DNA from 4 places in the Bacillus sp. FJAT-42376 genome. Region 1 is predicted to be linked to each of the others. Evidence: riboswitches for the same ligand, from Rfam matches in the RefSeq annotation. Region 1 holds a riboswitch; each other region holds the start of a gene.
The links. A riboswitch is a leader RNA that binds a small molecule or an ion and turns the genes downstream of it on or off. The one in region 1 is predicted to bind S-adenosylmethionine.
Positions count from the first base shown of each region.

Region 2: another riboswitch for S-adenosylmethionine. It lies ahead of CEF21_RS02970 (carboxylate--amine ligase); the one in region 1 lies ahead of CEF21_RS08860 (M14 family zinc carboxypeptidase).
Region 3: another riboswitch for S-adenosylmethionine. It lies ahead of mtnK (S-methyl-5-thioribose kinase); the one in region 1 lies ahead of CEF21_RS08860 (M14 family zinc carboxypeptidase).
Region 4: another riboswitch for S-adenosylmethionine. It lies ahead of CEF21_RS11260 (YezD family protein); the one in region 1 lies ahead of CEF21_RS08860 (M14 family zinc carboxypeptidase).

Region 1 is NZ_CP033906.1:1,745,222-1,753,380, forward strand. It holds gene CEF21_RS08840 (DsbA family oxidoreductase) at 1-126, opposite strand, end outside; tRNA gene CEF21_RS08845 (tRNA-Val) at 271-343, shown strand; gene CEF21_RS08850 (FAD-dependent monooxygenase) at 676-2,175, opposite strand; gene CEF21_RS08855 (YidH family protein) at 2,215-2,580, opposite strand; gene CEF21_RS08860 (M14 family zinc carboxypeptidase) at 2,668-5,022, opposite strand; SAM riboswitch class I at 5,105-5,211, opposite strand; gene CEF21_RS08865 (GNAT family N-acetyltransferase) at 5,682-6,230, shown strand; gene CEF21_RS08870 (GNAT family N-acetyltransferase) at 6,257-7,186, shown strand; gene CEF21_RS21240 (hypothetical protein) at 7,248-7,421, opposite strand; gene CEF21_RS08875 (LysR family transcriptional regulator) at 7,421-8,159, opposite strand, start outside.
Region 2 is NZ_CP033906.1:584,190-592,348, forward strand. It holds gene msrA (peptide-methionine (S)-S-oxide reductase MsrA) at 1-224, opposite strand, end outside; gene CEF21_RS02965 (LLM class flavin-dependent oxidoreductase) at 292-1,338, opposite strand; gene CEF21_RS02970 (carboxylate--amine ligase) at 1,355-2,590, opposite strand; SAM riboswitch class I at 2,683-2,795, opposite strand; gene CEF21_RS02975 (DUF4176 domain-containing protein) at 3,171-3,482, shown strand; gene CEF21_RS02980 (hypothetical protein) at 3,479-3,817, shown strand; gene CEF21_RS02985 (thioredoxin family protein) at 4,019-4,336, opposite strand; gene CEF21_RS02990 (D-alanine--D-alanine ligase) at 4,532-5,626, shown strand; gene CEF21_RS02995 (UDP-N-acetylmuramoyl-tripeptide--D-alanyl-D-alanine ligase) at 5,714-7,087, shown strand; gene CEF21_RS03000 (alpha/beta hydrolase) at 7,304-8,029, shown strand.
Region 3 is NZ_CP033906.1:1,866,186-1,874,344, forward strand. It holds gene CEF21_RS09420 (PAS domain S-box protein) at 1-1,981, shown strand, start outside; gene CEF21_RS09425 (methylated-DNA--[protein]-cysteine S-methyltransferase) at 1,982-2,461, shown strand; gene CEF21_RS09430 (DUF2087 domain-containing protein) at 2,751-3,332, shown strand; gene mtnA (S-methyl-5-thioribose-1-phosphate isomerase) at 3,392-4,456, opposite strand; gene mtnK (S-methyl-5-thioribose kinase) at 4,474-5,667, opposite strand; SAM riboswitch class I at 5,756-5,919, opposite strand; gene CEF21_RS09445 (carbon-nitrogen family hydrolase) at 5,999-6,805, opposite strand; gene CEF21_RS09450 (pyridoxal phosphate-dependent aminotransferase) at 6,909-8,093, shown strand.
Region 4 is NZ_CP033906.1:2,237,292-2,245,450, forward strand. It holds gene carB (carbamoyl-phosphate synthase large subunit) at 1-394, shown strand, start outside; gene CEF21_RS11230 (dihydroorotate dehydrogenase electron transfer subunit) at 391-1,170, shown strand; gene CEF21_RS11235 (dihydroorotate dehydrogenase) at 1,164-2,099, shown strand; gene pyrF (orotidine-5'-phosphate decarboxylase) at 2,068-2,787, shown strand; gene pyrE (orotate phosphoribosyltransferase) at 2,784-3,425, shown strand; gene CEF21_RS11250 (hypothetical protein) at 3,681-3,956, opposite strand; gene CEF21_RS11255 (adenine nucleotide alpha hydrolase) at 3,953-4,627, opposite strand; SAM riboswitch class I at 4,792-4,896, shown strand; gene CEF21_RS11260 (YezD family protein) at 4,961-5,104, shown strand; gene CEF21_RS11265 (phosphoadenylyl-sulfate reductase) at 5,223-5,924, shown strand; gene CEF21_RS11270 (sulfate permease) at 5,934-6,998, shown strand; gene sat (sulfate adenylyltransferase) at 7,040-8,159, shown strand, end outside.

The sequences.
Region 1 (8,159 bases):
ACGAAGCTCAAACGGCATAAACTCTACCTCAACATCCTTACCTTCCACAGCCTGCCGAAGCGGCTCCTCCCCAATAAAACAGAAAGGGCATACAAAATCCGAAAACACCTGAATCTTAACCGTCATCTAAACTTCCTCCTCGTGATTGATAGACTCATTGTAGCAAAAGGAAGAAAGGAAGACGATTTATTTGGATAAGTTATTGACAGGGAGGGGGGAGAGAAATATAATAGAGAAAGTCAGCTGAGAGATGCTGCAACTACATATTACGATTCCTTAGCTCAGCTGGGAGAGCGCTACCTTGACAGGGTAGAGGTCGCTGGTTCGAACCCAGTAGGAATCATACGAAAAAGAGTTGCTTTTAGGAGCAGCTTTTTTTAATTCTATTAACACCTACTAGACTGTTTGCTGATATGAAGTGAATGAAGCTGGAATAAACAAAATAGGGTAAGGTACACGGAGTTTGTGAATTTTGTCCAATTCATATTATAGTAAATGTAAATAATCATACAATATAAAAGAACCCTGGTGCTCTAACACCAAGGTTCCGATACAATAGTTGTCTTCCTGCAAGGGGGAAGACTTCAATCAGAATAGAAAAGACCACCCTAATCGCCGCCACAGCTCAAAGGGTGGTCTTAATTGTTGGCTATGACATGTTGTTCAAATCAACCTTTACTTCAAAATAAAATCCCGAACCTCCCGATCCCGACCCTTCCCAAAAGCAAACCCCACATGCCCATCCGGTCTTACCCAATAAACCGCATCCCGTTCAAATCCAGCTTTCGCCATCTCGGAATTCCACTCAAACTCTATCAGCTCAATATCTTTTTCAACGGCAAATTCCCGCAGATTCCTGCTTGCCTTCCCATACACATGAATCTGCCATTTCATCGACTTCAGGGGTTCATAGTTATCCCCTCTATCTGTTTTAATCCATGGCAATCTATCCCCGCCATGAATGCTTCCGGCTTTGCCGTCGCTGATCTTGCTGCCTCTGTAATGAATCCGGGTTTGAGAAAGCAGGTTAAAGGCTCTTTTTCGTGCATTCGGTACCTTTAGCAATGCCGGAATGACGAGAGGGAAGAGGATCTTCCGAATCAGCTTGCTTTGAAAGCCTCTGCCTACGAGCGGTCGGAAGGCACGGTCGGTTGTGGAAACGAGCAGCCGTGCGAAAGCGATCCGTTCGGTTTCGTACGTGTCTAAAATATCGGGATCTGCTTTTCCTTGCAGGACGGCGGCGAGCTTCCAGGAGAGATTGACGGCGTCGCCGATTCCTGTGTTCATCCCCTGACCGCCGGCAGGGCTGTGGATATGGCCGGCATCTCCGGCAATAAACGCTCTGCCTTTGCGGAAATGTTCACTGACGCGATGGTGTACGCGATAGGTGGAGAACCAATTTACATTATGAATAGCCAAGCCAAGTTGCTTTTCTGCAATCGGCCTTACGTTTTCAAACGATAGATCTGGAGAATCTCTCATTTCGTTCGGTACAATTCCAACCACTCTTCTCATCCCGGTTGTGCGGACCGGGATAAACGCACAAAATCCGCCTTGATCGATGAACATGTAAAAGCCGTCTTTTTCCATCCCATCATCGGCAGCTTTAACATCCGCTACATAAAACAGCTCTTCATATGTCCCGCCTGAAAATTTGAAGTTCAATGTTTTACGGACCGTGCTGTGAGCTCCATCACAGCCGCATATGTAGTCAAAACGGGCCCATTCTGTCTTTCCGTTTTTGCAGATGACGGCCTCCACCTCATCTCCATAGTCCGTAAAGGAGAGGAGCTCTGTTTCCCATTCCACTTCAATGCCTTGCTCCTGCAGTTTCTTGACTAAAAATTGTTCGTGAACATCCTGTGCGAGACTCAGGATAAACGGAAAAGGGCTTAGTCCGGCTCCTAAATCAGCCAGCTCAAGCTTAGCCTTTTTCTGTCCGTTTTCAAGAAGGCGGACGGATTTCATTTTGATGCCGAGTTCGATTAATTCCTCCGCAAAGCCAAGCTGCCGGTAAAATTCCAGTGTTCTCGCATGAATGACAAGAGCACGGGACGATTCTCCGGGTCCTTTGTTTTGGTCAATAATCCGAAACGGGACCCCGTGCCCTGCGAGACGAAGGGCGAGCACCAGACCGGTTGGACCGGCGCCTGTAATGAGTACCTGAGCAGACATCGCATTTCCCCCTTAGTAAACATCGTTTTTCTGCAATGGCTAAAAAATTAAAAAGAAATAAAGGGAAAAAATCAAGATAATGACAACAATCAAAGCGGAAACCCACGTGACAATATGGCGGGATGGACGGAAGGTCTGCTCATCAATTTGCTTTGTTTTTTTTCGGTAATCAAATGTAGAAAACAGAATGAGTGAAAACCCGCAAATAATGGAGAAAACACCGATGATGATGGTCAATATGTTCACTTCCGGGGAGGCTTTGTCCATGAAGCTGAAGTGAAGGTTGGTGATTATAAAACCGATTCCTATAATGGCGATGGCCGTTCTTACCCAGGCGAGATAGGTCCGTTCATTGGCCAGATGCTGCTGGATGTATTTTGAACTGATGGTTTGTTCTTTTTCCATTGAATCTCCTCTATGTTTGCCGTTTTACCCGTATTCTATCATATTATTCCATGAAAAAGAGCACCGGCATCCGATGCTCTTTCTTGTCTATTCTTTATCAAATACGCTATTTGAAATCAGCCTGAATAAATAATCCGTATGGTTCCTGAATCCCGCTTCAATGCCGATTAATGTAACCGGCTTGTCTTTTTCCTGCACGATGACTGGCTGGCCTTTAGCCGGTGCCCGGTCTTTCCAGTGGCCGGCGGTAAAGAAGGAGTCATTGTTCACAAAAGTGGCGGCAATGTTTGTGCCCTCTGTGCTGGAATACCAAACGGGTCCGTATACGAAACCGGCATCGTTCCTGCTGTAACCGGCAGTAAGAGGGGATGGGAGATAATCCACTTTTACAATTCCGTTGCTGCTGGAAAAGCCTTTATTGATCTCCACTTCCGTTAATCCTGCAGCTTTTGCTGCCTGTGAACCGCCTGCTCCGATTGCGATGAAATGGCCATCCTGTTCGACAAACTGCTTGATCTGTCCGTTAAACCTTTTCAGTTCCTCTTCATCGGTTAAACCGAATTCTTTATTGGCTTCGCTGAGCCTATAGGATGTAAGGCTGGCGCTTCCGCTGTAAATAAAGGTATCAAAGCCATTTAATCCATTATTGGCTACATCTCTCGGATGAACTTCCGACACTTGGAATCCAAGCCGTTCGAGGGCGAGCTTTGTGCCTGAATGGGACTGGACTTTGCCCAGACCGCCATCCTTTAAGATCGCAACTCTGTGCTTTTTAAGCGGGATGGCATCTTTAGGGACTGCTTTGGTGCGTAAGGTTAATCCTGATACCTGAACCGCTCTCTGAATCGCTTTCCCTTTTTCCGCAGCGTAAAAATTTCCTTCGTTATCCTTTTTGACGGAAACGCCCTGATCAATAAGAGAGTTCACAAGGCGGACCGCATTTACAGATGTATTCGGAATGGAGTAGGGTCCTTTGCCAATGAGTTTTCCGCGGACATTTTCCTCCCGAACTTCTTTCGTTTGGACGTTCACATCCTCCTGGCTTTTGATGGCATCAAAGCCCCAAAGCTCAGAGAGATTCCAGGCGGAAATGTCGTACATAGCGTCAATATCGTTTGTAATGTCTTCACCGTCCCATAAGAACGCATTAGCCAAGCCGGCCTTTGCCTGGTTAAGATCCACAATATACGTTCCTTTTTCATAGCGCTTTCCATCTGCGCGAAATGGCTTAGCCGCCTGCTCCACTTTCACATCATTTTTAAGTAAGTGCTGGACAACCTTTTGCACCGCGCTGTTATCCTTTTTATTTTCCGGGATGATGTAGCTGTCAGGATAAAAGCCATCTTTATTGTTCGGATGCTCCCCCTTGACTCCGCGGTCAAACACTTCAAGCTGGTCTTGAAGCATGGCCTGTTTATTCTGTAAAGCGAACTCCAGGGCCCCATTCACAGCATCGACCTGCCATTTCACTCCGTCCCAGTCATTTGTCGGTGCTTCCAATGTATAGCCCAGGCCGCCATGAAGCATAGCATAAGCCGGGGTGTAAATAGGAGGGTAGACATCCCAGCCGGATTTTGAATCTCTTAATGGGATGTGAGTGCCTTCCAGTGTTTTGTACAATTCGGTCTCATAGTGATCTCTTTCGCTGACAATATTCGATTCCATCGCTTCTGCCTGCTGATTCATCCACTTATAAAGCAAATCGTATTCGTAATTCGGGTTATGAGGGGGTGTACCCGGAAGAATCAATCCCGGATGCTTTGCTTCCCCGCGTTGCCTGACATAACCGTGAAGATCAAGAAGAACGAGAGGGTTGAGCTCGGCGATTTGCTTAACGGCCGCTTCCGTTTCAGGCTGGGACTGGGTCACGAAATCACGGTTCAGATCAATTCCGTTTCCGTTAAAGCGGGTAGCATCGACACGTCCGTCAGGATTCGCGTCCACATTGATAATCAGTGTGAAGTTCTTCAGTATCTCCTTAGTTTCCTGATCATTCTTAAATCCATACCGTTCAATTAACCGGAGCGCTGCATCTGTTCCGACAAATTCGGTTCCATGAATGGAGGCATGAATCAAAATCGGGGGCTTAATATCCGGATTGGCTTTCAGGTAGCGCTGCGCTTTTTCCGGATTTTCTCTCATGAGTTTCCGCAATCCCTTGTACTTAAGTTCACTCTGCTTAGACTTGCTGTCTGAAATGGTGACCGTGTACAAATTTTTGCCGGTGGAAGATTTTCCTGTAATGTCCAATTGAACTCGGCTGCTTTGCTTTTCATAGGACTCCAGTTTGCTTCTAAGAGCATCATACGTTATGTAGTCATATTGTTCTGAATTGAAAAGACTCTGCTTTCGTTCAGTCTCCCCGGCCAGTGCTTGAGCGGGAAGAAGACTTCCCAGTAGACTTGCGCTCAGTAAAACGGATAAAATCGGCTTCTTCTTCATTTCTTTCCTCCTAAAATTTTTACAACACAGAAAAGCCTCTTTCCGGATAAGAAAGAGGCTTTGCACACAAAGGGATCCCTCTCTCTTATCTGTCAGCGTAATCGCTGCAAGAATTAGCACCGTATTGACCATGGTCAACCGGTTGCCGGGCTTCATAGGGCTTGTCCCTCCGCCTGCTCTTGATAAAAGAGTTTTCGTATTGAATTAGTTTGAATTATAGAGGATTTTAACAGCGCGTCAATATGAAAATAGGAAAATGATTCTTTGTGTTTAGGAGAAAATGGTAAAATAGGAACAGGTTATGGAGAAGGAAGATTACATGAATACAATCTTTAGTTTTATTTTACCCCCTCAACTTAATGATTGTTACTAGCTATATAACATTGAAAATTGAAGTGAAATATTGTTTCCTTCCGGCTTTGATTCTTCCTGCTGCCGTTTTTTCTAAATTTAGAAGGATTCGGGCCGGTCCTATCCAGCAAATACTTTTCTAGTGCTCTTTTACTTGGAGCAATCGTAAATGGAATGACGGCTCTAATCATGAGGAAAAGCTGAAATCGTATCGAGTAGTGCCCTTTACAAAAGAATATATTGCCCGATCAGCAGGAATACCCTTAATATGGAAAGGTGAAGTGAACGAATGAAGATAGGAGAATCCCATGATAATAAAGAATCGGTTATTTGAGGTGAAAGGCCTTACCTATTCAATCAGGTCTGCTATGCATGAAGATGCTGGGATGCTCTCCAAGGTAAGAGTCCGCATTGATGGAGAAACAGAAAATATGGATAGGGAACAGGGAGAGGGATTGATCGACGAAGCAGGCTTTGAACGGCTGATTAAGAATGATACGGAAATGCCCGGCCATTTGTTTTTAGTGGCCGAGGTGGAGGGGGAGATTGTCGGATTTTCAAGGTGTGAAGGAAATCAGCTGAAAAGATCCTCACACAAAGCAGAATTCGGAGTGGGCGTGCTGAAGGACTTCTGGGGGTACGGGATTGGCGTGAATCTATTAAAAGAATCGATTGCCTGGGCCGACTCCAATGGGATCAAGAAAATGAACTTAAATGTACTGGAAACGAATGACCGGGCGATAAAGATTTACAGCAGTCTCGGATTTGAAACAGAAGGTGTTTTAAAAAAGGATAAGCTTTTATCAGACGGCAAATTCTACAGCACCATCCTTATGGGAAGATGGAATGGGTCATAATCCAAAACAGGGAGATTAATAGAAATATGTCCAATATAACGATCAAAAGAGCTTCCCTATCGGACGCTGAAACGCTGACAAACATCATGAAGGCAACCTTTGATGCAGAAGCAAAGAGGTGGCTGAGGGAAGAGGAACCTATCATAGATTACAATATTCAGCCGCCGGGATATCAATCCATACATATGACTGAATACAGTATCCGTGAGTTAGTCTATTACAAAATCCTCGCAGATGAAATGATAGCAGGCGGATTGATTATGACAATCGCAGGCGATTTGCACGCGAGAATTGACCGTATTTTTGTAAGCACTTCCTTGCAGGGGAGGGGAATCGGATCGATTGCTCTTAAATTGGCCGAAGAGGCGTACCCGCAGGTATCTTCCTGGGAGCTGGAAACATCCAGCAGGCAGCTGAATAATCATTATTTTTATGAAAAAGCGGGTTTTGAAAGAGCGTATGAATCTGAGGATGAATTCTGTTATGAAAAACGGAAGGAGTCATCTAATCATTCGAAAGCCACTCAAAATCAGGATCTGTCAGGAACACATTATGAAAGCTGCGGGATGGACGAAAGTGATTTCTTTAAGGTGAATTTAGCCGGCAGCTCCGTCAGCAACAGCAATGTGATGAACACTCATTTCAGTAATTGCAATTTGAGCCAGTCCAGGTTTCAAAACATTAATTTCAGAAACAGCCTGCTCGCAGATTTAAATTTGTCCGGCAGCCGGATCGACCATGTAACGATGGGCGGGGTTCAGTTTAAGGATACGAGCCTTGAAGAGAATCAGCAGCCTGTCACATTTGAACGATGTGACCTGAAAGGCAGCCGCTTTATGGAGTGCAATCTGCAGGAGGTGGAGATTCAGCAAAGCGATTTGGAAGGTATGAGGATCAATGGGATTTCGGTGAAGGAATTGTTTGATGTGTATGAAAAGGCTGTAAAACACACCTGATTTGGGGTGTGTTTTTTTGTGGAGGGAATGGCGTTGCACTGACCCCCGCTCCTCTACCGTACTAAACCTCCGTCCCCGCTCTCTGCAAGCTCTTGTCCACCATCCTTTTAGCACAGTTTTCCTCTGACCCCCGATACGGTGCTGTATTGGGGGTCAGTGCAAACCAAACCGATAATGGAACAATCGCCCCAATCGCCCACCCCGCCCAATCACTCCAAACAGCTCCACCCCTCATCACCTTCCCTCCCCAACAAACGTCTCCCGAAACCTTACCGCTTTCTTCGTTAATGACCGGTCCTTCAGCCAAATCAGCGCACAATCGGAAAGAATGGCCGCATCCTGTATACGGACGGCTTTTAGTCCGGAATTTGGGAATGCGAGCAACGCAGATTCAGGAAGCATGGCGGCGCCGACTCCTTCGCGGACTAAGGACATCAGCATGGCCGCGTCCGGGCATTGGCAGACAATTTGAGGGGTCAAGCCTTTCTTGTGAAAGGCATTCAGCACGAGCTCATACAATCCGATGCCGCTGACCCGGTGGAGCAGAAGGAGAGGGAGGTCTGACAAATCTTTCATACAAATGGTGCTTTCTATGGGCCAGTGGTCAGGTACGATCGCTGCAAACGGATCTTTGGATAGCGGGAGATGATGAAAGTCATGTAAATCGAGCGGCATGCGGATCAGAGCAAGTTCGATTTGCCGGCTGCGGACGTCCTCTGCCAGCCGGAAGGAGTCTCCTTCGTGCAGGCGGAACGAGACGTTTGGATATTGTTCCCGGAAGAAGCGGATCCGCTCGGGGATATAGGAAAAGCATGTTTTCACAGAGCCGATTGACAGAAGTCCGGTCAGGCCTTCTCCGGCTTCCTTTACCTCAGAGACAGCCGCCTCCATTTGGAGGAGAAGCGAGCGGGCCCGTTCGTAAAGGATGGTTCCGGCATCAGTTAGCTCCATTTTTTTACCGTTCCGCTCCAGC
Region 2 (8,159 bases), 1.2 Mb from region 1:
AGCAGCTTTTCATAAGGGAACAGACTTGGATCATATTGAATCTGCACCGCTTCTGCGTGGCCGGTTGTCTTTGCTTTAACTTCTTCATAGGTTGGATTTTCTTTATGGCCGCCTGTATATCCTGATACGATACTGTGAATGCCGGGAAGCTCATCAAATGGCTTTACCATGCACCAAAAGCAGCCTCCTGCAAATGTAGCGGTTTCTGTCTGGGTTGCTGTCATCTTTGTTCCTCCTCATTTATCTTTGCTGTAGTAGTAAAAGCGGGTTTGCGAATGGATCCTCTCATTATTACAGAACAGGGGCTTTCTTCTTATCGACAAGCGGCATAACCATTTTCGCAAACCGCTCCATTTCTTCAAGCTGCGGTGAAAATTGAAGCAGCAGAAGATCAAGTCCTGCCTCTTCGAATTGAATAATCCGCTCGGCAATCTGTTCAGGGGTTCCGACTAGATTCGGGCGCAGTCCCCGGTTGGAAACCGAATAGTCCTGAAGCTGAATCTGCTGCTCAAGCTGGGATTTACTCGTGAAATCCTTGAAGCCGGCGTAAGCGGAAGACTCTTTCACATCGGTTATGCGGGCAAGCTCCGCTGCCGCTTCCTCTTCAGAATCCCTGCATATGACATAAGCCGCCATGCCAAAGGATGTGAACGGCTTATCATTTACGCTGTCCCGTAACCGAACCATATCTCCGATTTTTGAACGAATCTCGTCCACTGTTCCTCCGTGCATCACATATGCATCGCAATAGCGGGCAATGGTTTCTTTTCCGCGCGGACTTTCTCCCCCGGCATAGAGGATCGGATTGGGCTTCTGAACAGGTTTGGGAAAAAGCTTTGCTTCTTTGTATTCGTAATGCTTTCCTTTATGGGTGAAGGATTCTTTCTCCCAAAATCCTTTCAGCACATCAACAAATTCTTCTGTCCGGCTGTAGCGCTCATCATGTTCGGTAAAAATGCCTCCATACTGCCGTGCTTCCTCTTCCCACCAGGCGGATACGACATTTAAGGTAAGCCGCCCATTGCTCATCTGATCCAGGTTGGCCGCCATCTTGGCTGCGACGGCCGGGTTGTGGAATCCGGGCCGGATAGCCGTCATGATTTCAATTTTTTCCGTAACTGCGGCAAGTCCCGCTGCCGTTGTCCACGCTTCAAGGGAATCATATTCAGGGCCTTTGATATCGTTTAAATATAGCTCCGCAATCAAAGTTGTACTGTAGCCCCATTTCTCTCCATATTGAATCACCTTTTTTGCATAGTCAAATGTAGGGGGCATTTTCTCGTCGGGAACATTTCTGAGCCATCCTCCGAAAAGGGGAAGCCAAAATCCGAATTTCATGCAGGTCACACCTTTCCTAGCAAGGGCATACATACCCCTGATTGAATTTGTTTTTCACTTGCTGAACAGAAGGTGCAGGATCTTCAGATGAGTTTACAGCTTCAATTATTTGCGGGGAGGTTTCCCCGGACAGAACGGCCGCCAGTTCTTCATCGGACAGGTGTCCGTGATAAGTACCGGGGCGTTCTTGCTTTACCTTCAGGTAGTCATCAAAGTAAACCCATTTTGAATAGCTTAATGCCGGATATTGAGGCTCTTCTTTAAAACCAATCGCTTCTTTATAAGCGAGAAGAGGAAGGTTGACTCCGGAGAAAATCGGAAGCCCGATCCATTTCCACACTCTTGTATTCACATCCAGTAATTTATATGTGTCATCCCGTTTGTCATAGACGAATTCAGTTTCTGCAATTCCGTAATACCCTTGTGCTTTTAATATTTCCGCTCCATGAGGGACGAACCGGTCTCCTTCAGCAGATTCGACAAGACAGCCTGTTCCGAAGTTCAGAGGATACTGCTCAAGCTTTCTGCCGATGAACTGTCCTTTAATTTCCCCGTGAATGTCTGTATAGGTGCAGAGAGAATAAAAGTCTGAAAGGGAATTGCTGATGATATCCTGGATGACGACTTCATGTTCAGTCACACTGTGAAGAATCCTTTTGAGTTCATCTTCGCTGTCTGCAACGAAGGCTTTTGTCTGGAATGCTTCATAAAAACTGCGCTGTTCTACTGGTTTTACAATGCAGGGAAAAGGGAGGTCCTCCGGGTAGTTCCCTTCGAATTCTTCCGGATACCATGTGGCCGGAATCGGAATGTTCAAGGACGCGGCCTTTTTATATAGCTTGCGTTTATTCAGCAGAGATTCAACGTTGTCCCACTCGGCAAAGGGAAAGAGATAATAGTCTTCCAGTGTGCTCCGGTATTTGCTGACAAGCAGAACCCATTCATCGTTGCACGGAAACAGCACGCCTTTTTTGGGAAGCCGTCTTCCCATTTCCATCAGCAGCTCAATGAACGCTGCTTCTTCTGTGAACGGGTTGGGACAAAGTGCCGCTGTATGGACATATTTGGACTGAAGACCGACTGCGCGGCCATCCCTGTCCAGGGCGATGACCGGAATGTCTTCCTTTCCGAGAGCCCGTGAAATAGCCAATCCTGTTATATGCGCATTAAATACAACAGTAGGATGCTGATCTTGGGGAAGGGTTTTTAAGTGGTTCCATAATTCTTGTCCCTGTATAAAAAAATCTCTCAATTTCTCCAGCTCCTTTACATTTAAAAAACAATAAAAAACCCCTCTTCCTGAGCAGAAGAGGGGTGGAACAATCTGATGACAGACCGGCTCTTCTCTCATCTTTCAAACACAGAACGTGTTTGCAGGAATTAGCACGGTTTCACCTAAATGTGATCCGTTGCCGAGGCTTCGCAGGGCCATGTCCCTCCGCCTCTCTGGATAAGAGTTATTTTTAGTTAAATTGATCATATGTCCGTTGCGGTTATTTGTCAAGAACTGGACGTTCTGAATTTAATGGGGGTGAATGTCGAAGAGGAAAGGATCGGAATATTTCCTGGAAAATAATTTAGGGGATGGTGTCAATTTTGAGGGAATAGGCAGTAAAAAGGAAACATTTCTCCTTATTAAGATTACGAGTATGATAGATAGTAAAGTTCTCGCTCCATTTGTCAAAAGCTGAAGCTGAGGCATCTGTTGGCGGAGAGATAAAAGTCGGCAAAGAGATCGTGATTGATCTAAGAGTAATATTGGGTATTAAATTGGGAGCAGGAATTGAAAAGCAAAAATAATTAACTAATAGAAGAAATGGAGAATCATAATCATGGAGAAGACAGATTTTAATGCCCTTGAGCTTGAAACTGGCAGAGAATTGCTTCCGATCGGCAGTGTAGTCGAAATTGGACTGGTCCAGCAGGCCTTAATGATTTATGGGAGAAAGCAGGAGCAAGAGAACAACGAAAATAAGGTGTGGGATTATGTAGCCTGTCCTTACCCGCAGGGACACATCGGCCAGGATACCAATGTATTCTTCAATCACAGCCAGATTGAAAAGTTGGTCTTTAAAGGACTGGAAACAAAAGGGGAGACAGCTTTAAGGAGCAAATTGGAAAGGATGTTCAGCGGACAGAAATGAAAAAGTTTCTTCATTGGTTTATAGAACCATACCTGATCATTCGTTCTGAATTGAAGAGTTTGTCTGCAAGAAGAAGACAAACAGATGACTCGAATGAAAAATTGCGGATCGGACAGCTCATCCCTTTTAATTACCTGCTGGCAGTTTTGTATTCAGCTTTCTTTCTCTATACACTTTTTTATATAGGACAGGCTATTTTGGTCACTTGGTATTCAATTGGAGGATTGGTTATCACCATCCCGATGATGGCTCTTGCAAAAGCTGCACAAAGAAAGTACTTGCGCAGAAGAGATGCTTTTATCAAAAAGGATCCATCTTTAATCAAACATAAGTAAAAGCCGGCATCGAAAAAAAGATAAAGAACGTAAGCAGGAATCACAGGAAAAGACATTGGAATACAAAAAGCTGATTGGCGAATATCATGCGGATTTGAAAAAAAAAACGGCAAAACAATTCAATATTAAGTATGATCCCGTCCCTGTGTAAGGACCGGAACAAATAAAAACCATCAAAAAAGCACAAGCGAGAGCTTGTGCTTAAAGTTTTTCTGAAAGAAATTCGCGTACCTGATCGGGAGTTTTGGCGCTGGCACTATGCAAATGGCCAAGCTTTTCTCCGTTTTTAAAAATCAGGATGCTCGGAATTCCCATTACCTGATACTTCTCGGCAATTTCAGGGAATTCGTCTTTATTGATTTCATACCATTGGTAGTCTTTATATTCTTCGAGAATTTCGTCAATGAAGAAGTTCATTCTTGTGCAATCAGGGCACCAGTCTGCGAAGAATTTAATCAGTACTTCTTTGTCGTTTCCGATCAGTTGGCTGAACTGCTCGGCAGATGTAATTTTTTCCACTTGTGTCATCCCTCCTGAACATATTTTAATACAAACGGAGGAAATACACGACTATTTCCTTTTGCACAAAATTACAAAGTGCTTCGAATGTTATAAAAGAAAAACCAGGTCATCTATAACAAAAATGCCGTAAGATGATAAAATGGTAAGAGTGAATGAAAATCATGCACCTGAATGATTAGGGGGAAATAAGTAGTGAAAATTAAACTCGGCCTCGTATACGGAGGAAAATCCGCAGAACATCAAGTTTCTCTGCAAACAGCACTTGCTGTTATCAAGGCGCTTGATTCCAGCAAATTTGATATACATCCTATTTATATTACAGAAAAAGGCGAATGGATCCGAGGCGCTCAGCTGACTGAACCGGCATCCAGTGTTTCCGCCCTGAAGCTTGGAGCAGCAGAAGGAGAAGCGATTTTACCGGTTGCACTGAACAAGGAACTTTTCCCTTCTGAGGCAGCTGCAAATGAGAGTGAGCAGCCATTTGATGTGATCTTCCCGCTTCTGCACGGACCAAACGGGGAAGACGGAACCATCCAGGGAATGCTTGAACTAATGAATATTCCTTATGTCGGGAATGGTGTCCTTTCTTCAGCAGCCGGGATGGATAAGGTCGTTATGAAAAATTTATTTGCGCAGGCGGGACTCGCACAGGCTGATTACTTTTGGCTGATCCGCAGCGAATGGAAGAAAGATCCGGAAACTGCTTATGCGAAAGCAGAAAGCAAGCTTGGCTATCCGTGCTTTGTAAAGCCGGCAAACCTTGGGTCAAGTGTCGGCATCAGCAAATGCAAAAACCGCGAAGAACTGGAAGCAGCGTTTGAAGAAGCCTTCTCCTATGACCGGAAAATCATTATTGAAGAAGGAATTATCGGACGTGAAATTGAAATCGGAGTTATCGGAAACGATGAGCCGACCTGTTCGGTTACTGGAGAAATTGCTCCGAAAAAAGAATTTTATGATTACAAAGCGAAATATGTAGACGGGGATACAGACATGATGATTCCTGCAAAAGTAACGGATGAAGAATATGCAGTCATTGAAAAAATGGCGATTGCTGCATTCAAGGCCATTGACGGGGCAGGTCTTGTCCGCGCAGACTTCTTCCTGACAGAAGACGGAAGAGCGTTAATCAATGAAGTGAACACGATGCCGGGCTTCACTCCTTACAGCATGTTCCCTCTTTTATGGAAACATACGGGTCTGGAATACCCTCAGCTTATTGAAAAATTGGTTTCGCTTGCCATTGAACGCCACGAAGAGAAACAGCAAATCAGACACACGTTCTAAAGATAGAGGGCTGGCTTTTTATTTTTTGCTGTCCAGGCAAATGATAAGGAGCCGGCCTATCTCAATTTACGAAGGGAGATTTCAGTTATGATTCAAAGAACGTTAAAAGAAATTCAAAAAATGGCGGGCGGAGAAGGGCTTGCTGCTCAATATGAGGAAGTTTCCATTGCCGGTGTTTCAACGGATTCACGCAGTGTTAAGAACGGTTCTTTATTTGTTCCGATAACAGGCGAAAATTTCAATGGCCATCGTTTTGCGGAGAAAGCTCTCAGTGAGGGGGCAGCTGCCATTCTATGGGCGAAGAAAGAACTGAATCCTCCATCCGATGCACCGGTTATTTTTGTAGATGATACACTGTCCGCGCTTCAAACCCTTGCCAAATCCTATAAGGAACAGCTAAATGTAAAAGTCGCAGGGGTTACGGGAAGCAATGGAAAAACAACAACAAAGGATCTGCTTGCTTCAGCGCTCTCTGCGTCCTTCAAAGTACATAAGACACAGGGGAACTTTAATAATCACATCGGCCTGCCGCTTACCCTCTTATCGATGCCTGAGGATACAGAAGTAGCTGTACTGGAAATGGGAATGAGCGCAAAAGGGGAAATTGAATTTCTCTCCACTCTCGCCCGTCCTGACGCTGCCATCATCACCAATATAGGGGAATCTCACCTAATGGACCTCGGTTCCCGTGAAGGCATCGCGGATGCAAAGCTTGAAATTGCCTCCGGTCTGAAAGAAGATGGAGTCCTTTTCTATTTCGGTGATGAACCGCTTCTGGAAGAACGGGTTCCGGCTCTCAAAAGAAAAACCGTGACGTTTGGAGATACCGATAAAAATGATTTATATCCATCGGATGTTGTTCAGTCGGATACAGGCGTTACATTTACTGTGCAGCCTGGCGGAGAGGCGTTTTCCATTCCGGTCCTGGGCAAGCACAATGTATGGAATGCCCTGGCGGCGATCGCGGCTGCCCGCCGATTTGGTCTAACGGATGATGCTATCAGATCCGGTTTATCCAACCTTGCCATGACGGCCATGAGGCTGGAGCTGTCAAAATGCTCAAAAGGCTGGTCTGTTATTAATGATGCGTATAATGCAAGCCCGACCTCCATGAAGGCGGCGATCAAGCTTACAGAAGACTTGGATGGATACTCCCGCAAAATCCTGATTCTTGGAGATATGCTCGAGCTTGGGGATAGAGAAGCAGAATTTCACGAAGAAACAGGAGAAGTAATCACCATGGGAAAAACAGACCTTGTTTTCACGTACGGGAGGCTTGGGGAATGGATCGCCAAAGGGGCGAAAAAAAATCTTCCGGCTGACCAAGTGGCGAGCTTTACCGATAAACAGGAGCTGATTGCGGCTGTGAAAAAAGCGGCGAAACCGGGAGATTTATTCCTTGTGAAAGCTTCCAGGGGAATGAGGCTCGAGGAAGCAGTCGAGGCATTAAAGCAAGACTGAAGACCCTTATGAATCGTTCGAATAAGGGGCATATTTAAAAGGATAGCCTCTGCGGATCCTTATTTCCGCTAAAGAAAAAGGGGGAGACGCGCAGCCAAGCCGCCCGGGGAAAATCGGAAAATGCTGTAAAAATCCCTAAAAAAGACGATAAAGCCCTTTTCATTTTCTTTTAAAAGGGTAAACCTCTTATAAAGGTTTCAATGAAGGGGTGGGAAAATGGCTGGCTGCTTATGTCTGCATGGATTTACAGGCGCACCGTACGAGGTGGAGCCTATTGCTGATTATTTACGGCACTTAACAGATTGGGAAATCCGGGTGCCGTGTCTGCCCGGTCATGGGGAGACTGCTTCTCTGAAAGGTGTTGCTTTTCAGGAATGGATCGATTGTGCGGAAAATGAATTGAAAGACCTTCTTGAATCCTGTGAGGAAGTTTATGTCATCGGATTTTCAATGGGAGGCATGATTGCTTCTTACCTAGCCGCTAAATACCCTGTAAGCAGACTCATTTTGATGAGTGCGGCTGCCTATTATGTGAATCCGCGGCAATTTATTAAAGATATCCGGACGATTGTAGAAGACGGCTTTAAAGGCCTTTTGGAGGAAAATACGGTATACACGCGCTACCGGAAAAAAATCCGTGAAACCCCGATTCTCTCCACCCTTGAATTCAGGAAATTAGTAAGATACGTCAAACCCCGTCTTCACGAGATCACGATTCCCGTTCTGATTATCCAGGGGGAGTGCGACGGCATTGTCCCGATAAAAAGCGCCCACTATATTTACAGAGAAATTGGATCGGACGAAAAGAAACTTTGCTTTTTGCCGTCCTCGACCCACTTAATCTGTCATGGGGAAGACTTCGGCGAATTAGCCGAAGAGACTTCTAAATTTTTGGGAATCAATCCATCTCCGGATTATCAGCACGAATACGTAAAGGTATAAATATTGGATTTTTTGCCTGATTGTATTAACTGCCATATCGTGTTATGATTGAATTTAAGTGTTTACGGGCTTCTTAATGAAGTATGAACGGGATAACTAAGTCTGTGAAGACTATAACTATGTCTGCGAA
Region 3 (8,159 bases), 120 kb from region 1:
TCTCTATGATTATCTGGCTATGTTTCCAAACGAAGAAATTAAAAGGCACCGGGATCAGCTCTCTGAAAGAGGATCCCTTAATGAGGAAATCATTATAAAACTTAAAAATGGGCAGCTGAAATTTATCGAGTTCTCGGCTAAAAAAAATGCGATAGGCAGCGATGACCTTTCCATAATGAGAGATGTATCGTCCAAAAAGATGCTGGAAAGAGAACGTTCCATCAATGAAAAGATGTTTCAGGATCTTTTTCACCGCGCGTTGGACGGAATTGTTATCTATGATCACCATGGACGGCTAGTAGATGCCAATACATCCTTCTGCCAGAACTTCGAAATTCAGAAAAATCAGCTTTCTTCCTACCGGCTCAAAGACTTTATTGATAAAGAAAGCCATTTTAAAATTGAACAGACGTGGAAACTGTTATCCAAATCCGGAAAAGCCAAAGGAGATCTCCCTGTGCGCCTGAAAAGCGGCACAAGGAAAATCTTTGAATTTACGACCACAGCTAATATTCTGAATGGCTATTACATGTCGATTATGAGGGACATAACCGAAAAGAGAAGCATGGAAGCAGAGCTTCATAAGAGTGAAGTCCGTTTTCGGGAGATATTTGAAAATGCTATGGATGCCATTGTGATATGGGATAAAAGAGGAAGGATTTTAAAAGCAAACCGCTGGGCAACCCGTATTTTTGAGCTTTCCATGGACGGTTTGCTGAAAAGTTCCATTACAGATTTTCTCGATGAAGAAGACCCGCGTTATCAGGCGGCTTTCCGGCATTATATGACGACAGGCTCCATCAGGCAGGAGCTCCGCTTTCACATGCCGAACGGACAATGCAAGGACCTTGAATTCACTTCCAAAGCAAATGTCTTTGAAGGCCAGCATCTGACCGTTTTGCGCAACGTGAGTGACCGGAACCGGATGGAAAAAGAATTGAGGGAAAGCGAAGAAAAGTTCAGAAAGATTTTCAGCGGGGCGCTGGAAGGGATTGTATTGTTCGACAGTCATTACAGGATTATCGCGGCAAATCCTGTTTCCGCCAAAATATTTGAAATGACGCATGAGGAAATTGAACAATGCAACCTTTATTCGCTGCTTTTCCCGGATAAAAGCAAGCAGCCTTCCGATTTTCTGGCGGAATTTCAAAAAGAAGAAGAAGGAACGGAAGAAATTCATTTACAATCTAAAAACGGGCAAAACAAAATATTAGATTTCTCTCTCAAGCTAAATTTAAATGAAAATATGCATTTGGCTATTTTCCGGGATGTCACAGAACGAAAAGAACTGGAAGAAAGGCTCCGGAAATCGGACACATTAAATGTAGTGGGTGAGCTCGCTGCAGGGATTGCCCATGAAATCCGCAATCCGATGACGGCCCTTAAAGGGTTTATTCAGCTGCTTGAAGGAAGTGTTAAAGACGACTTTGGCATGTATTTTAATGTCATCAAGTCGGAGCTGAACCGCATTGAATCCATCATTACAGAATTTCTTGTGCTTGCAAAACCTCAGGCTGTACATTTTGAACAGAACAGCATTGTCAAAATCATGAAGGATACGATGGAATTGCTCAATGCCCAGGCGATTTTTTCGAACGTTCAGCTCGAGCTGTCCGAAGAAGGGGACATTCCGTCCATTTACTGTGAACCGAACCAGATGAAACAAGTTTTTATTAATATATTAAAGAATGCCATAGAAGTCATGCCCGGCGGCGGAACGGTCAAATCGGTCCTTAAAATGCAAGGTCCCGATCAGCTCAGTATTTCCATAAAAGACGAAGGAAACGGAATTCCGGAAGATAAGCTGAAAAGACTGGGAGAGCCTTTTTATACAACAAAAGACCGCGGCACTGGCCTGGGACTTATGGTAAGCTATAAAATAATTGAAGAACACCGCGGTAAGGTAAGAGTGGAAAGCAAAGTGGGCAAAGGAACGACTTTTTTTATCACACTGCCAGCGGGAAACCATGAGGTGAAATAAGTGCCAGGATATATTTGTGTTGAAACGCCCATTGGTCCATTAAGGGTTGTTTCAGATGGAGAATCTATAACGAGGGTCGACCTTCCCGGATCTGTTATGCCTTCCAGTCAGGAAGCCGCTGCCGATTATCCAATATTAATAGAAGCAAAAAAACAGCTGGAGGAGTACTTCAGCGGGTCAAGAAATGAGTTTGACCTGCCACTATCCATCATAGGTACACCTTTTCAGATGAGGATATGGGAGGCCCTTAGGGAGATCCCTTTCGGCCAGTCACTGAATTATGCAGAAATTGCTGCAAAAGCGGGCAGTCCAAAAGCGGTTCGCGCAGCCGGACAGGCAAATAAAGCGAATAAACTGCCTATTTTTATTCCCTGCCACAGAGTAATTGGGAAGAATCAGTCCCTAACCGGATATGCCGGGTCAAAAACTGATTTGAAAGCTATTCTGCTGGAGCATGAGAAAATAGAATTTAACAGATAAAGCCGGATGAACTGTTTCCGGTTTTTTTTACGCTTGTCACCAATATGCAGCAGCGACATATTATTTAGTAAAGGAATAAAAGTTTCCCTGGGGCAATAAAGGAGGAGTAAACATGCTGAAGCCAGGCAGACAGGCAAAAGTGGCCGCATATGCAGCCCTTTTTCAGAAGGCAAACGTGCTATCTAAAGAACAGGCAGAGTTGATTGTAAAACTCCAAAAATAATTGACAGAACTTGGTGGTGAGATTATTATCTAATTAGATGATAATCGAATAAGGAGATGGTGGTTTTTGCAGCTAAACCGTTTAGTCCAGTTTCATAAGGCGATGGGTGATCCGACAAGGCTTAGAATCATTGCCATTTTGTCCGGGGGTCCGAAGCACGGCCAGGCACTGGCAGGGATCCTCGGGCTCACTCCGCCAACCATTACTCACCATTTGGCGAAGCTGAAAGAGATGAATCTTGTGCATCAAAAGAGAGAAAAAAACACCATCTATTATTTTCTTCAGGAGAAGGTCATTGCTAGCCATGCAGGGGATATTGTCCGTCTTTTGGAGCCGAAGGAGGGAACGGGAGTGAAAGAACTGTCCGGAGAGCACATGAAGGTCGTTCAGAACTATTTGACAAAAGAAGGGAAATTGAAAACGATCCCCTCTCAGCGGAAACGCAAGCTTATGGTCCTTTTCTACATAGCGAAAGAATTCGAAGCAGGACGAAAATACACCGAAAAAGAGATAAATGAAGCAATCAAACGGTTCCACGAAGATTTTGCCACAATCCGCAGAGAATTTATTGTAAACGGAATCATGTATCGGGATAACAGCATATATGAACTCAATCCAAAAGAGCTGTGGGCGGGAATTGAAGGATAGCCTCCGCTTATATAAGCAAACAAAAAAAGAGCCTGTGCCGAGGCTCTTTTTCTAATGGATCAAACAGCTGATTCCTCTTTGAACAGGACGCTGATGGCTTCTTTTAAGTCTCCGGTGAGAACGCCTTTCTCCGTCACGATGCCGGTAATCAGGTTTGCCGGGGTCACATCGAAAGCCGGATTAAACACCGGAACGCCGTGCGGTGCGATCCGCACCCCTGCAAGTTCGGTGATTTCCTTTGGATCCCGCTCCTCAATAGGAATTTCCGCACCTGTTTCAATGCTGTAGTCGAAGGTAGAAAGGGGGGCAGCAATGTAAAAAGGGATGTTGAACGCTTTTGCCAGGATGGCTAAATTATAGGTTCCGATTTTATTTGCCGTATCTCCATTTCTTGCGATCCGGTCCGCACCGGTAATAATGGCTGAAATGTTCTTCTCCTGAATCGTGAAAGCCGCCATACTGTCGGTAATTAAGGTTACATCGACCCCAGCTTCCATAAGCTCCCATGCGGTCAGCCTCGCACCCTGGAGCACAGGCCGTGTTTCACAGGCGAAAACCTCCAGCGGGAAATTCTGTTCTTTCGCCAGATAAAACGGAGCGAGAGCTGTACCGTAGCGCGCGGTAGCAATCGAGCCGGCATTGCAAATGGTCATGATCCGGTCCTTTTTCTGAAAAAGCTTTAGCGCATGCTGCCCGATTTGTCTGCAGGTTTCTTCATCTTCCACTTGAATTTGAATCGCTTCATGGATAAGAATGGTTTTGGCTTCATTTACAGATTGGGCTCTTTGGCAGGATTGTTCCAGCCGGTTTAAAGCCCAGGCCAAGTTAACAGCAGTCGGTCTGGAGCCGGCAAGATAGGCTTGCTCTTTTTTCAGTCTGATATGAAAAGAGTGAATATCTGTTTCTTCATAATGGGAAGCGGAAAGGGCAAGCCCGAATGCAGCCGTGATGCCGATGGCTGGAGCTCCGCGCACTTTTAGACTCTGGATGGATTCCCATACATCTTCAATCGTCTTTAATTCTATATATTCCGTTACGGACGGAAGTTTCCGCTGATCCAGCAGGGAAATAGAGCTGTCCTTCCATTCTACTGAACGGGGTATGGAAAATGATAAATTTGTCATGTTGCAGAATCCTCCTGTTAACGTGCAATGGCATGGCGGAAAAAACGCTTCAGCTGGCCGGGCTCCGTGATATTGCGGCGCTGTTTAATCAGTTTCTTTCCAAGTTCCAAGCTTTGGATTTTTGTTTCAATTTTTCTTTCGTACGGTTCAATCGTATCCAGGTCGGCTACATGGGCAAGGCCGATAGTGCGGCGGATCACCTCACAGCCTGCAAATCCGATCGTATCTTCAAAGATGGATTCCAATGTATGTTCGAGATAGCCATCAACCTCTGCATAACGCTCAAGACTGTCTTTTTTCCATGCTTCCGTAAACGTTTCTTCAAAGGTGTTCCATGCTTCTTCAATCGCTTCAAAAATGAAATCCTGTTCGTGCTCATCTCTTGATAGAGCATTTAGCAGGAGATTGGCTATAAACTGGCCGGGGTCAAATCCGATTGGCCCAAAGAAGGCAAATTCCGGATCAATTACCTTTGTTTCGGTTTCACTTACAAAGATGCTTCCGGTATGAAGGTCTCCATGGAGCAGAGCATCTGCCTCCGTCAGGAACTTCCTCTTCAGCTTCGCGGCCTCTAGCTTCACGTGAGTGTCTGCCCAAAGTGCTTCGGCCGCTTCCTTCAGCTCTGGTTCAAAATCATTGGAATCATGGTCGAAAAACGGATCCGTAAAGACAAAATCCTCTGTGATTTTGCATAAATCCGGATTCGAGAATTGCTGGACAAGCTGCTTTTTAACATGAGGCTTTAATGCAAAATCACTTGTATAAAATAGGGTTCTCGCCATAAACGTTCCAATATGCCCTGCCAGTGCCGGAAGATTTTTTCTTTCCATCAGCGCTTTTCTCGCGATTTGCAGATGAGACAGGTCTTCCATTACTGTGATTGCCAGCGTCTGGTCCGTATAAAAGACCTCGGGTACGAGCCCCGGTACGAACTCTGCCTGTTTCACAAGGGCGCTGCTTTCAATCCGTGCCCGGTCCAGCGTCAGCGGCCATGATTCGCCGATCACTTTTGCATAGGGAAGCGCCTGTTTTAAAATGACGCCTTTGCCGGATTTGGGATCGGTGATATGAAAGACAAGGTTTAGGTTGCCGTCGCCGATTTCTTCGCAGTGAAGGACTGTCTGGTCCTCGAATAGTCCGAGTCTGACTGCGAGTGCGACAGCAGAGCTCTCAGTAAGCGGTTCATAAAGTGATGATTGTGGAATGGCCATCTTAATTTCCCTCCTGATTTCCTGATAAAGACAAATGAAAAAGCCTCTTTCCTTTTGAGAAAGAGGCTTGAAGAGACAGTCTTCGCACCTCTTATCTCCCAGAAAGATTGATTCTTTCTGCCGGATTTAGCACCGTGCCTTATGGAGCGTATAGCTCCGGCGCTGACTTTTGCGCCCCATTTCACAATGGTATTACGGTCGGTTGCTGTTGGGGTCAACGGGCCAATTCCCTCTCCCAACTCTCGATAAGAGTTTCATTTATAATTTTTTGAATGTTTTTATTGTTTTGTAATCACTTGATGAAAATGTTACCAGTACAAGAATGCACCTGTCAATCCTTTTTTACAAATGATTGATAAAATTCAGGACGGCGATCCTGGAAGACAGGAATTTGGCTGCGGATTTTTTTAATCTCTTCCAAGTCCACTTCAGCCCGCAGAATTTCTGCCTCCTTTCCCGCTTCGGCCAAAATATTGCCCCATGGGTCAATGACAATGGAATGGCCGGCAAATTCGTTTTCCGGATCCGATCCGGATCGGTTGCATGCTACAACAAATGCCTGGTTTTCGATGGCTCTTGCAATGAGCAGGGACCTCCAGTGTTCAAGACGCGGAAGAGGCCATTCTGCCGCTACGAATAATATTTCCGCCCCCTGTGCAGCATGCTCGCGCATCCATTCAGGAAAACGGATGTCATAGCAAATGAAGCCCGCACAGGTTACGCCGTCCGCTGTAAAAAGGCCGCTTCCTTTTCCGCCCGTTAAATAGCGGTGCTCGTTCATCAGCTTGAATAGATGAAGCTTACTGTATTCATGAATGTGATTTCCTTCTTTGTCATAAATGAGCATCGTGTTCGTCACTTCATCGCCGGATTTTTTAGCAATCGAACCTGCAACAAGCGTCGTCCCATACTTTTTTGAAAGGGAGGAGAGAAATTGATGGGCATCCCGGCCACCGGCATCAGCAATCTCGTCCAGTCTTGTCAGATCGTACCCGGTATCCCATAATTCAGGAAGAACGATAAAATCTGATTTACCAGCCTTATGCGCTTCTTCAAGTGCTTCGGCAACACGCCGTTTATTTTCTTCCGGATCTCCGAATGCAATATCGTATTGAATACAGCTAATGGTGTATGTCATCCCGTCCCAGCTTTCTATCGGTAAATTTTTGCTTTACTTTTTGTACCTAACACTATATGATTTGGGACTAGAATTTCAAGAATTTTTTGAGAAGGTGAAAAAATTGAACCAATTTGAGCCATCCCGGCTGCTCCGCCGTTTGCCAGAACAGTTCTTTGCAGCACTGTCCCTGAAGGCGGCAAAAAAGATAAAAGAAGGCTATGACATCATTAACCTTGGACAGGGGAACCCGGATCAGCCGACCCCGTCCTTTATTGTAGAGGCCCTGCAAAAAGCTGCCGGAGACCCGCTGAATCACAAATATTCTCCCTTCAGAGGGAAACAGTCACTGAAGGAAGCAGCGGCAGCATTCTATCAAAGAGAATACGGCGTTTCCCTTGATCCAGAAACGGAAATCGCTGTCCTGTTTGGCGGAAAGGCAGGCCTGGTGGAGCTCCCGCAGTGCCTGATGAATCCTGGAGATATGGCCCTCGTACCGGATCCCGGCTACCCCGACTATTGGTCCGGAGTGGAAATGGCGGGAGCGGAAATGCACACAATGCCGCTGCTTGAAGAGAACGGTTTTTTGCCTGATTATAAAACCATCCAGCCGGAAGTCCTGGATGAAGCAAAGCTTATGTTCCTGAATTACCCGAACAACCCTACAGGGGCAGCGGCAACAGAGGAATTTTTTGAAGAGACGGTCCGATTAGCCCGTAAGCATCATATTTGTACAATCCATGATTTTGCCTACGGTGCGATTGGCTTTGACGGGGAAAAGCCCCTGAGCTTTCTGCAGACTCCGGGTGCAAAAGAAGTGGGAATTGAAATGTATACCCTGTCCAAAACGTTCAACATGGCGGGCTGGAGAGTGGCCTTTGCTGCAGGTAATCGATCTGTTATTGAGGCGATTAATCTGTTTCAGGACCATATGTACGTGAGCGTGTTTGGCGCGGTTCAGGATGCCGCTGCGGCAGCGCTGCTGAACGGGCGGGAAAGCATAAGCGGGCTCGTTGAGATGTATGAAAACCGAAGGAACACGCTCGTCCGGGCATTCAGAAGTATCGGCTGGGAGATTCAGGCACCGAAAGGAAGTTTTTTCGCCTGGCTGAAAGTACCTGAAGGGTATACGTCCCAGGAATTTGCCGACATTCTACTTGAAAAGGCATCGGTTGTGACAGCCCCTGGAAACGGGTTCGGCCAATATGGAGAAGGGTACTTGAGAGTGGGTCTGCTGACAGAAGAAAAAAGGATTGAAGAAGCGGCAGAGAGAATATCAAAACTTGGTTTTTTTGCTTTAGCAGAGTGAAAGTTTTTTGCAAAATGGGTTGACATTGCATCGAATTCCTGTAATAATCCAAATTAATTGAAAATT
Region 4 (8,159 bases), 490 kb from region 1:
GCTCACGGTCGCAGATAAAGATAAAACAGACGGGCTTGAGATCGCCAGACGATTTTACCGGATCGGCTACCAGATTCTTGCGACAAGCGGTACAGCAGATTATTTGAAGGAATTCGGAATTCCTGCAAAAGTGGTCAATAAAATCAGTGATCAGCCAAACCTGCTGGATGTGATCCGCAATGGGGAGGCCCAGTTTGTGATCAATACGCTTACGAGAGGGAAACAGCCTGCAAGAGACGGGTTCAAAATCCGCCGGGAATCGGTTGAAAACGGAGTGCCATGCCTCACATCTCTGGATACAGCAAGAGCGATTTTAAGAGTCTTGGAGTCGATGAGTTTTTCTACAGAAGCGATGCAGGAGCTGAACTCCAAACGGGAGGCTGTCCATTCATGATCGGAAAAGAAGAGATGCTTGTTGTTTCGCATGAGGAAATCGCCAAGGACATTTTTGAGCTCGTGCTCCAAGGTGAATTAACGGAACAAATGGAAGCGCCAGGGCAGTTTGTGCATGTAAAGGTTTCTGAAACAGCCATTCCTCTTCTGAGAAGGCCAATCAGCATTGCGCGGATTGACCGTGCTGACAAAACACTGACGCTCATTTACCGGAGAGGGGGAGAAGGGACAGCCCTTCTCTCCAGAAGAAATGAAGGTGAGCGGGTGGATCTCATCGGTCCACTTGGCAATGGATTTCCAGCAGACGAATCTGTTAAGGGGAAGAAAGTGCTTCTTGCCGGCGGAGGGATCGGGGTACCGCCTCTCTATGAACTTTCGCATCAGCTGAAAAACCTTGGAGCAGAGCCTGTACATGTGCTGGGGTTTGAAAACAAAGAGGCGGTGTTTTACGAAGCAGAGTTTGCCAGATTGGGCGAAACGTATTTTTCAACCGCTGATGGAAGTTTTGGAGTAAGGGGCTTCGTCACAGATGCCATCCGCGAGCATGGCCTCTCGTTTGACCGTCTGTATGCATGCGGTCCCACACCCATGCTGAAGGCGCTTGAAAATCTGTACTCCGATAAAGAAGTGTACCTGTCCCTTGAAGAACGGATGGGCTGCGGGATCGGCGCCTGTTTTGCCTGTGTCTGCCATGTACCCGGTGATGAGAAAGCCTATAAAAAGGTTTGCAGTGACGGTCCTGTGTTTAGAGCGGGAGAGGTGGTGCTTTCATGCTGAATATCACACTGCCGGGTTTAGAACTGAAAAATCCAGTGATGCCTGCTTCCGGCTGCTTTGGCTTCGGAAAAGAGTTTTCAAATCTTTATGACATAAGCAAGCTTGGAGCCGTTATGATCAAGGCTGCGACTCCTGAAGCAAGGTTTGGAAATGAAACACCCCGTGTGGCTGAAACGCCAGGCGGCATGCTGAACGCAATCGGCCTGCAGAACCCGGGTCTTTCGAGTGTCATAGAAGACGAACTTCCAAGGCTCGCATCCTTTCATGTACCAGTCATTGCGAATGTGGCAGGCTCGAGTGTAGAAGATTACGTCGAGGTTGCTGAACAGATCAGCAAAGCCCCCAATGTTGCGGCTCTTGAGCTGAACATTTCATGCCCCAATGTGAAAACAGGCGGTATTGCATTTGGGACAGATCCCCGTATGGCAGCCGATTTGACGAAGGCGGTCAAACACGTTTCCAGTGTACCGGTTTACGTTAAATTATCTCCAAATGTCACGAGCATTACAGAGATTGCGATTGCTGCAGAGCAGGCAGGGGCAGACGGTTTGACGATGATTAATACGCTCCTCGGGATGCGCCTTGATCTTAAGACGGGCAGACCGGTTCTCGCGAATAAAACAGGGGGGCTGTCCGGTCCTGCTATTAAGCCGGTTGCCATCCGTATGATTCATGAAGTCAGCAGGGCGGTTTCAATCCCCATCATTGGGATGGGAGGCGTTCAAAGTGCTGAGGATGTGCTGGAGTTCCTTTATGCGGGTGCGAGTGCGGTAGCGGTCGGAACGGCAAACTTCGTGAATCCGTTCATCTGTTCTGAAATCATTGATGCTCTGCCAGGCGTTCTGAAACAGTATGGATTCAGCCATATCCGGGAGTGTATAGGAAGGAGTCATGAGGATGTCCGCAAACCCGATTATCATCGCGCTTGATTTTAGCAGCAAAGCTGAAACAGCGGCCTTTTTGAAAAAAATGGGCCGGCAAAAACTGTTTGTAAAGACGGGAATGGAGCTTTTTTATAAAGAGGGTCCTGCCATCGTTGAATGGCTGAAATCAGAGGGACATGAGGTGTTCCTTGATTTGAAGCTTCATGATATCCCGAATACAGTGAACAAGGCCATGAAGGTACTCGCTTCACTTCAGCCGGATTTGATCAATGTTCATGCGGCCGGTGGCAGAGCGATGATGGAAGCGGCCGTTGAGGGACTGGAAGCAGGTACGCCCGCTGGCTTCAAACGTCCGCGTTTAATCGGTGTCACTCAGCTGACAAGTACATCGGATGAAATGCTTCATCATGAGCTTCTGATTACCAGGGAGATGGATGAAACGGTCATGCACTATGCAGGGAATGTGAAACGGGCCGGACTGGATGGAATTGTATGCAGTGTATGGGAATCAAACCGGGTCAAGGCTGCTTTTGGCGGAGAGTTCATCACCGTCACCCCGGGAATCCGGCTTGCCGGTGATGCAGCAGGAGATCAGAGCCGAATCGCCACACCTGAAAAAGCGAGAGCGGAACGCGTGACGCATATCGTGGCGGGCCGCAGCATCACGGAGAAGGAAGACCCGCTGAAAGCCTATCAGCAAATGCAAAAAAACTGGGAGGAAGTACATAGATGAAAGAACAAATTGCAGCATCCTTACTTGAAATCGGTGCAGTCACCCTGAAACCGAATGATCCCTTTACATGGTCGAGCGGTATGCTCTCTCCCATTTATTGCGATAATCGGCTAACATTATCTTATCCTGAGATTCGAAGCGGCATTGCAAAAGGGCTCGCCCGTCTAATCCAGTCAAGCTATCCGGATGCAACTTTGATTGCTGGAACAGCAACAGCGGGGATCGCTCATGCGGCGCTTGTGAGTGATATCCTCGGATTGCCAATGTGCTACGTGCGGGGAAGTGCAAAAGGGCACGGGAAAGGAAATATGATTGAAGGCTTAGCAGGAGAAGGCGACCGTGCTGTCGTGATTGAAGATCTGATTTCAACTGGCGGAAGCTCCATCCATACGGTCCAGGCATTAAGAGCTGCTGGAGCGGATGTGCTGGGGGTCGCTGCCATTTTCACATATGAGTTTGATCAAGCCGATCAAAACTTCAGCAAGGAACGGATTTCCTATCGGACACTGACCGATTATTCAACCCTTATTCAAATCGCAGAGCGGGAAAAACGAATTGAAAAAGACGATATAAATAAGCTGAAACTGTGGAGAAAAGAACCCTCATCTTTAAGCTGGAGAGAGGAATTTTCCAGGTAAGTGAATAGGGTGTGATGACAGGGGAAAGTCGATGAGCTATGTGATTTCCAGCGCGGAAAAGTCCGTTTACGGGGAGGTGTTCGAGTTTGCCTTTCCGGATAACGGCGCTGGAATTATATCCAATGGTTCTTTGGAAGGATGCTGAACAGGGCTAAGAATGTCTACATCTAATAGAATTATTGAAATAGATAAAGGGGCTTCACGCAGCCAGTCAGGTTCTAAAAAACCGGTCTTTATATGAATCTCCCTGCTTGTTCATAAGAACCAGATGAGAACGGATAGGGTGAATCCTGAGACGCCAATGAAGAAAAAACTCGCATGAAACCAATAGGCAAGCTGACGTTCCGGAAGCTTCTTTTCAAGAAGGTTCCAATACCACAATCCGGCAGCTGAGAATAACCGCAGCCCGCCGCTTGCGGTTATTTTCAATTCCTGCAGGGATTGTCTGCTCAAAGGAGCTGCGAAAGCATAAGAAAATCCTAAGGCAGATAGGATGAAGCCCACTAAGGCAAAAAACGCTTTACTGATCATGTCACCGGCTCCTTTAAAAATTCAAGTGAAGAAAAGGATGAACTGGACTGGTCCGGTTTGCGGAAAACAAAAGGAATGTCATGTTTGAAAATCGGACCTCCATATACAAAGGTATGAAATTCTCCGTTTTCTCCGCATGGGTCAGTGCCTGTGTGAACACTTTTCAAAAAAGAATCGTTATAAAGCCGGCCTAATTGGGAAAAAGGGACTTTGGATTCATCTATTCCGCTGATGATGGCTTTAAACCCATTCCGGATAAAATGTGAGGCAAGAGCTTCAGTTTCTTCTCCCCAAAGCGGAAAAACAGCCTTCACGCTATATTTGGATACAAGCTCTTCTCTAAAATATTTGATGTCTTCAAGAAATATGTCGCCGAATGCTGCGGCCTCTGCGCGATTTTCTTTCATGGATTTTAGAAAGTCTCCCATGCTATCCTCATATTCCTTATTAGAGGGTGCTGGAGGAAGGGGGATAAAATCAATGGGCAAATTCAGGCTTGCAGCCTGTTCTGCAAGCAAATGGACCGGGATGCCATGAAAAGGGACCAGTCCCGCCTCCTTATTAATGGAGGTGAATAAACCGGACACTTCATATTCAGGGTCTTGTAAAAGCTTTGCAAGCATGAGTGTACTGTCTTTTCCTCCGCTCCAGGAAACCATGATTTTTTTCAATGTACGCCACCTCTTCATTTAATTGTATATCATCTTCAAAAAAAAATCTAAATCCTAGTAAAGGGCGAAAATATGCGGTTTTGATGAAATTTTATAAAACCTACCCGTTAACTCGGGTTGACAATCGTTCGAATTGTGCTAAAATTTGAAATCAATGACACATATACTTATCAAGAGAGGTGGAGGGACCTGGCCCTGTGAAACCCGGCAACCTGCATAAAGCAAGGTGCTAAATCCAGCAAAATGGGGACCATTTTGGGAGATAAGGGGAATACACCTCACAAGTCTTTCTAAATGGAAGACTTTTTATTTTTGGATTGGGAGGGGCTGTCCGTGGGGGAGCAAGATCAGCTGGATGAAGTAATCGGAACATTAAAGGAAATGCTTCAAGCGATGAGGTATGGTTCCATCACCCTGGTTGTCCAGGATGGGAAGATCATTCAGCTTGAGAAAAATGAAAAAGTACGCCTGAAATAAAAATGGCCGTAGCGCTGACTAGACAAACTAGAGGCGGGGACAGCTTGCACACGTTTGTTTCGTGCTGCAGCTATTCCCGCCTTTTTGTGCTGATAGCATATAGGAGAGGTGGAGACCCATGCTGACATTTGAAAATTGGACGGATTCAGCTCCGGAATTTGAAGATGAGGACAAAGTGACAGAAGCGCTGAATGTTTTAAAGTGGGCTTATGCTCATTATGAGGAAGAGCTGGTTTATGCATGCAGCTTCGGGATAGAAGGAATCGTTCTCATTGAACTCATTTCAAGAGTAAAAAAAGATGCACGAATCGTTTTTCTGGACACCGAGCTTCATTTTAAAGAAACATATGACCTGATCGAACGGGTAAAAGCCCGTTATCCGGATTTGAATATTCTGTTGAAAAAACCGTCTCTCACGGTAGCAGAGCAGGCCGCTGAATATGGGGATGAGCTTTGGAAAACGAATCCGAACGAATGCTGCAGAATCCGCAAAGTTCTCCCGCTCAGAGAAGTGATGAGCGGAGAAAAAGCGTGGATTTCGGGACTGAGAAGAGAGCAGTCCCCTTCGAGAAAAGATACTCAGTTCTTAAATAAAGATGACAAATTTAAAAACATTAAGATTTGCCCGCTCATCCACTGGACATGGAAAGACGTCTGGAGATTTGCCCACAAAAATGATTTGGATTATAACGTTCTTCATGATCAAGGGTATCCAAGCATCGGATGCGAGCCTTGCACCCAGCCTGCCATCGATGTGAATGATGCGAGATCGGGACGATGGAACGGCACGCAGAAGACAGAATGCGGACTGCACGGGTGAGGCGGCTGGATGCTTGAGGCTGCTGCAGTATTGCTCAGTTTGTTTTTCGCTATGAATATAGGGGCAAGCGGGGCAGCTGCGTCTATGGGTGTAGCTTACGGATCGGGTGCCATTAACCGGAAGGTGGCCGCTCTTATTCTTTGCGGAATCGGGGTCATTCTTGGAGCGGTCCTTGGCGGGGGAGAAGTTGTTAAAACAATCAGTTCCGGGATTATTCCAAAGTCATTGATTTCAATCGACATTGTGCTTGTCATTATCGGATCGGCTGCCATCTCGCTATTTATGGCTAATTTGATGGGGATTCCGCTGTCCACCAGTGAAGTAACAGTTGGGGCGGTTATCGGAGTAGGGGTTGCGTTTCATGCTCTGTATATCCAATCGATTCTGGTCATCATGATGTTTTGGGTCCTGATCCCTATTGTGGCCTTCCTGATTACTTACTTCTTGTGCAAAGCGGCAAAGCCTCTCTTTTCTAAGCTCGAAACAAAGCGCGGAAAGCTATTAATCTACCTTTTAATTGCAGCGGGCTTTTTTGAGGCTTTTTCCGCAGGAATGAATAATGTGGCCAATGCAGTGGGGCCTCTGGTTGCGGCCAGTGTGATCACTGTGAATCAAGGAGTATGGATGGGCGGTCTTTTCGTGGCGGCAGGAGCCATTTTGCTTGGAGGCCGTGTGCTTGAGACGAACGGGAAGAAAATTACGAACTTATCTAAAACAGAGGGCATTGTCATTTCAAGTACCGGAGCTCTTCTTGTCATTTTAAGCTCGCTGTTTGGACTGCCTGTCCCTCTTACCCAAGTGACATCCACTTCGATTATGTCTGCAGGGGCTGCTAAAAGCGGAGCGATTGTTTTTCAAAGGGGAATTGTAAAAAAGATCGTCAAGGTGTGGATTGTCTCTCCGCTCGTCAGCCTTGCCATTTCATATGTTTTGGTCAAAGTGTTCATTCAATCTGACTTTTATTCTACTTTTTCAGTGATTGCTGTTATGGCGGCTACACTTGGAGTGCTGTCATTGATGAAGGCGATTCAAAAAGAAAAACGCTCTGTCCATGAAAACGGCGGAGGAATTTAGCTGTCAGACCAAGTAATTTAATTGAAATAGGAGGAATGAAAATGAGTTTAGCACCGCATGGAGGAAAACTGATTCAGCGTATTGATCTTGGGAAAAGCCTTGAAGGAATGGAGAAATCGATAGAAATCGATGCGATGGCATTGAGTGACCTTGAGCTCATTGCCATCGGAGGCTACAGCCCGCTTAGCGGATTTTTATCAGAAAAAGAGTATCAGAGTGTTGTTGAAAAGATGAGACTGTCTGATGGAACGGTTTGGTCGATACCGGTCACTCTTCCCATCTCGAATGGGCAGGCCTCATCACTTAAATCGGGGGATAAAGCCAAGCTGGTTTACGGCGGGACAGACTACGGCTTTATCGAGATTGGCGAAATCTACAAGCCGGACAAAGAAAAAGAGGCAATTCATGTCTACAGAACAGCGGACCGGAATCACCCGGGTGTTCAAAAACTCTTTTCCAGAGGAGACCTCTATGTAAGCGGAGCCGTGACACTCACAAAAAGAACGGTTCCGGATTTTCCAGAACATTACTTTGATCCTTCTGAAACACGATCCGCATTTGCCCAAAAAGGCTGGAAAACAATCGTCGGATTCCAGACGCGGAACCCGGTTCACCGGGCACATGAATACATTCAGAAAACCGCTCTTGAAACGGTAGACGGACTGTTTTTGAACCCCCTTGTCGGTGAGACAAAATCGGATGATATTTCAGCTGCGATCCGGATGAAAAGCTATGGAGTGCTTTTAGATGAATATTATCCAAAGGACAGGGTGTTTCTTGGCGTTTTTCCTGCGGCTATGAGGTATGCAGGTCCAAGAGAAGCGATTTTTCATGCGATCGTACGGAAAAATTATGGCTGCACCCATTTTATCGTCGGCCGTGATCATGCGGGCGTAGGAGATTATTATGGAACGTATGATGCACAGTATATTTTTGACGAATTTGCACCAGAAGAGATTGGCATCACCCCTCTCCGGTTTGAACACAGCTTTTACTGCAGCAAATGCGAAGGGATGGCTACGACAAAATCGTGTCCGCATGATGCGGAATACAGGGTTATATTATCCGGTACGAAGGTGAGGCAGATGCTTCGGAAAGGAGAGGTTCCTCCGAGCACATTCAGCAGACCGGAAGTCATCAAGGTGCTGATTGAGGGCATGA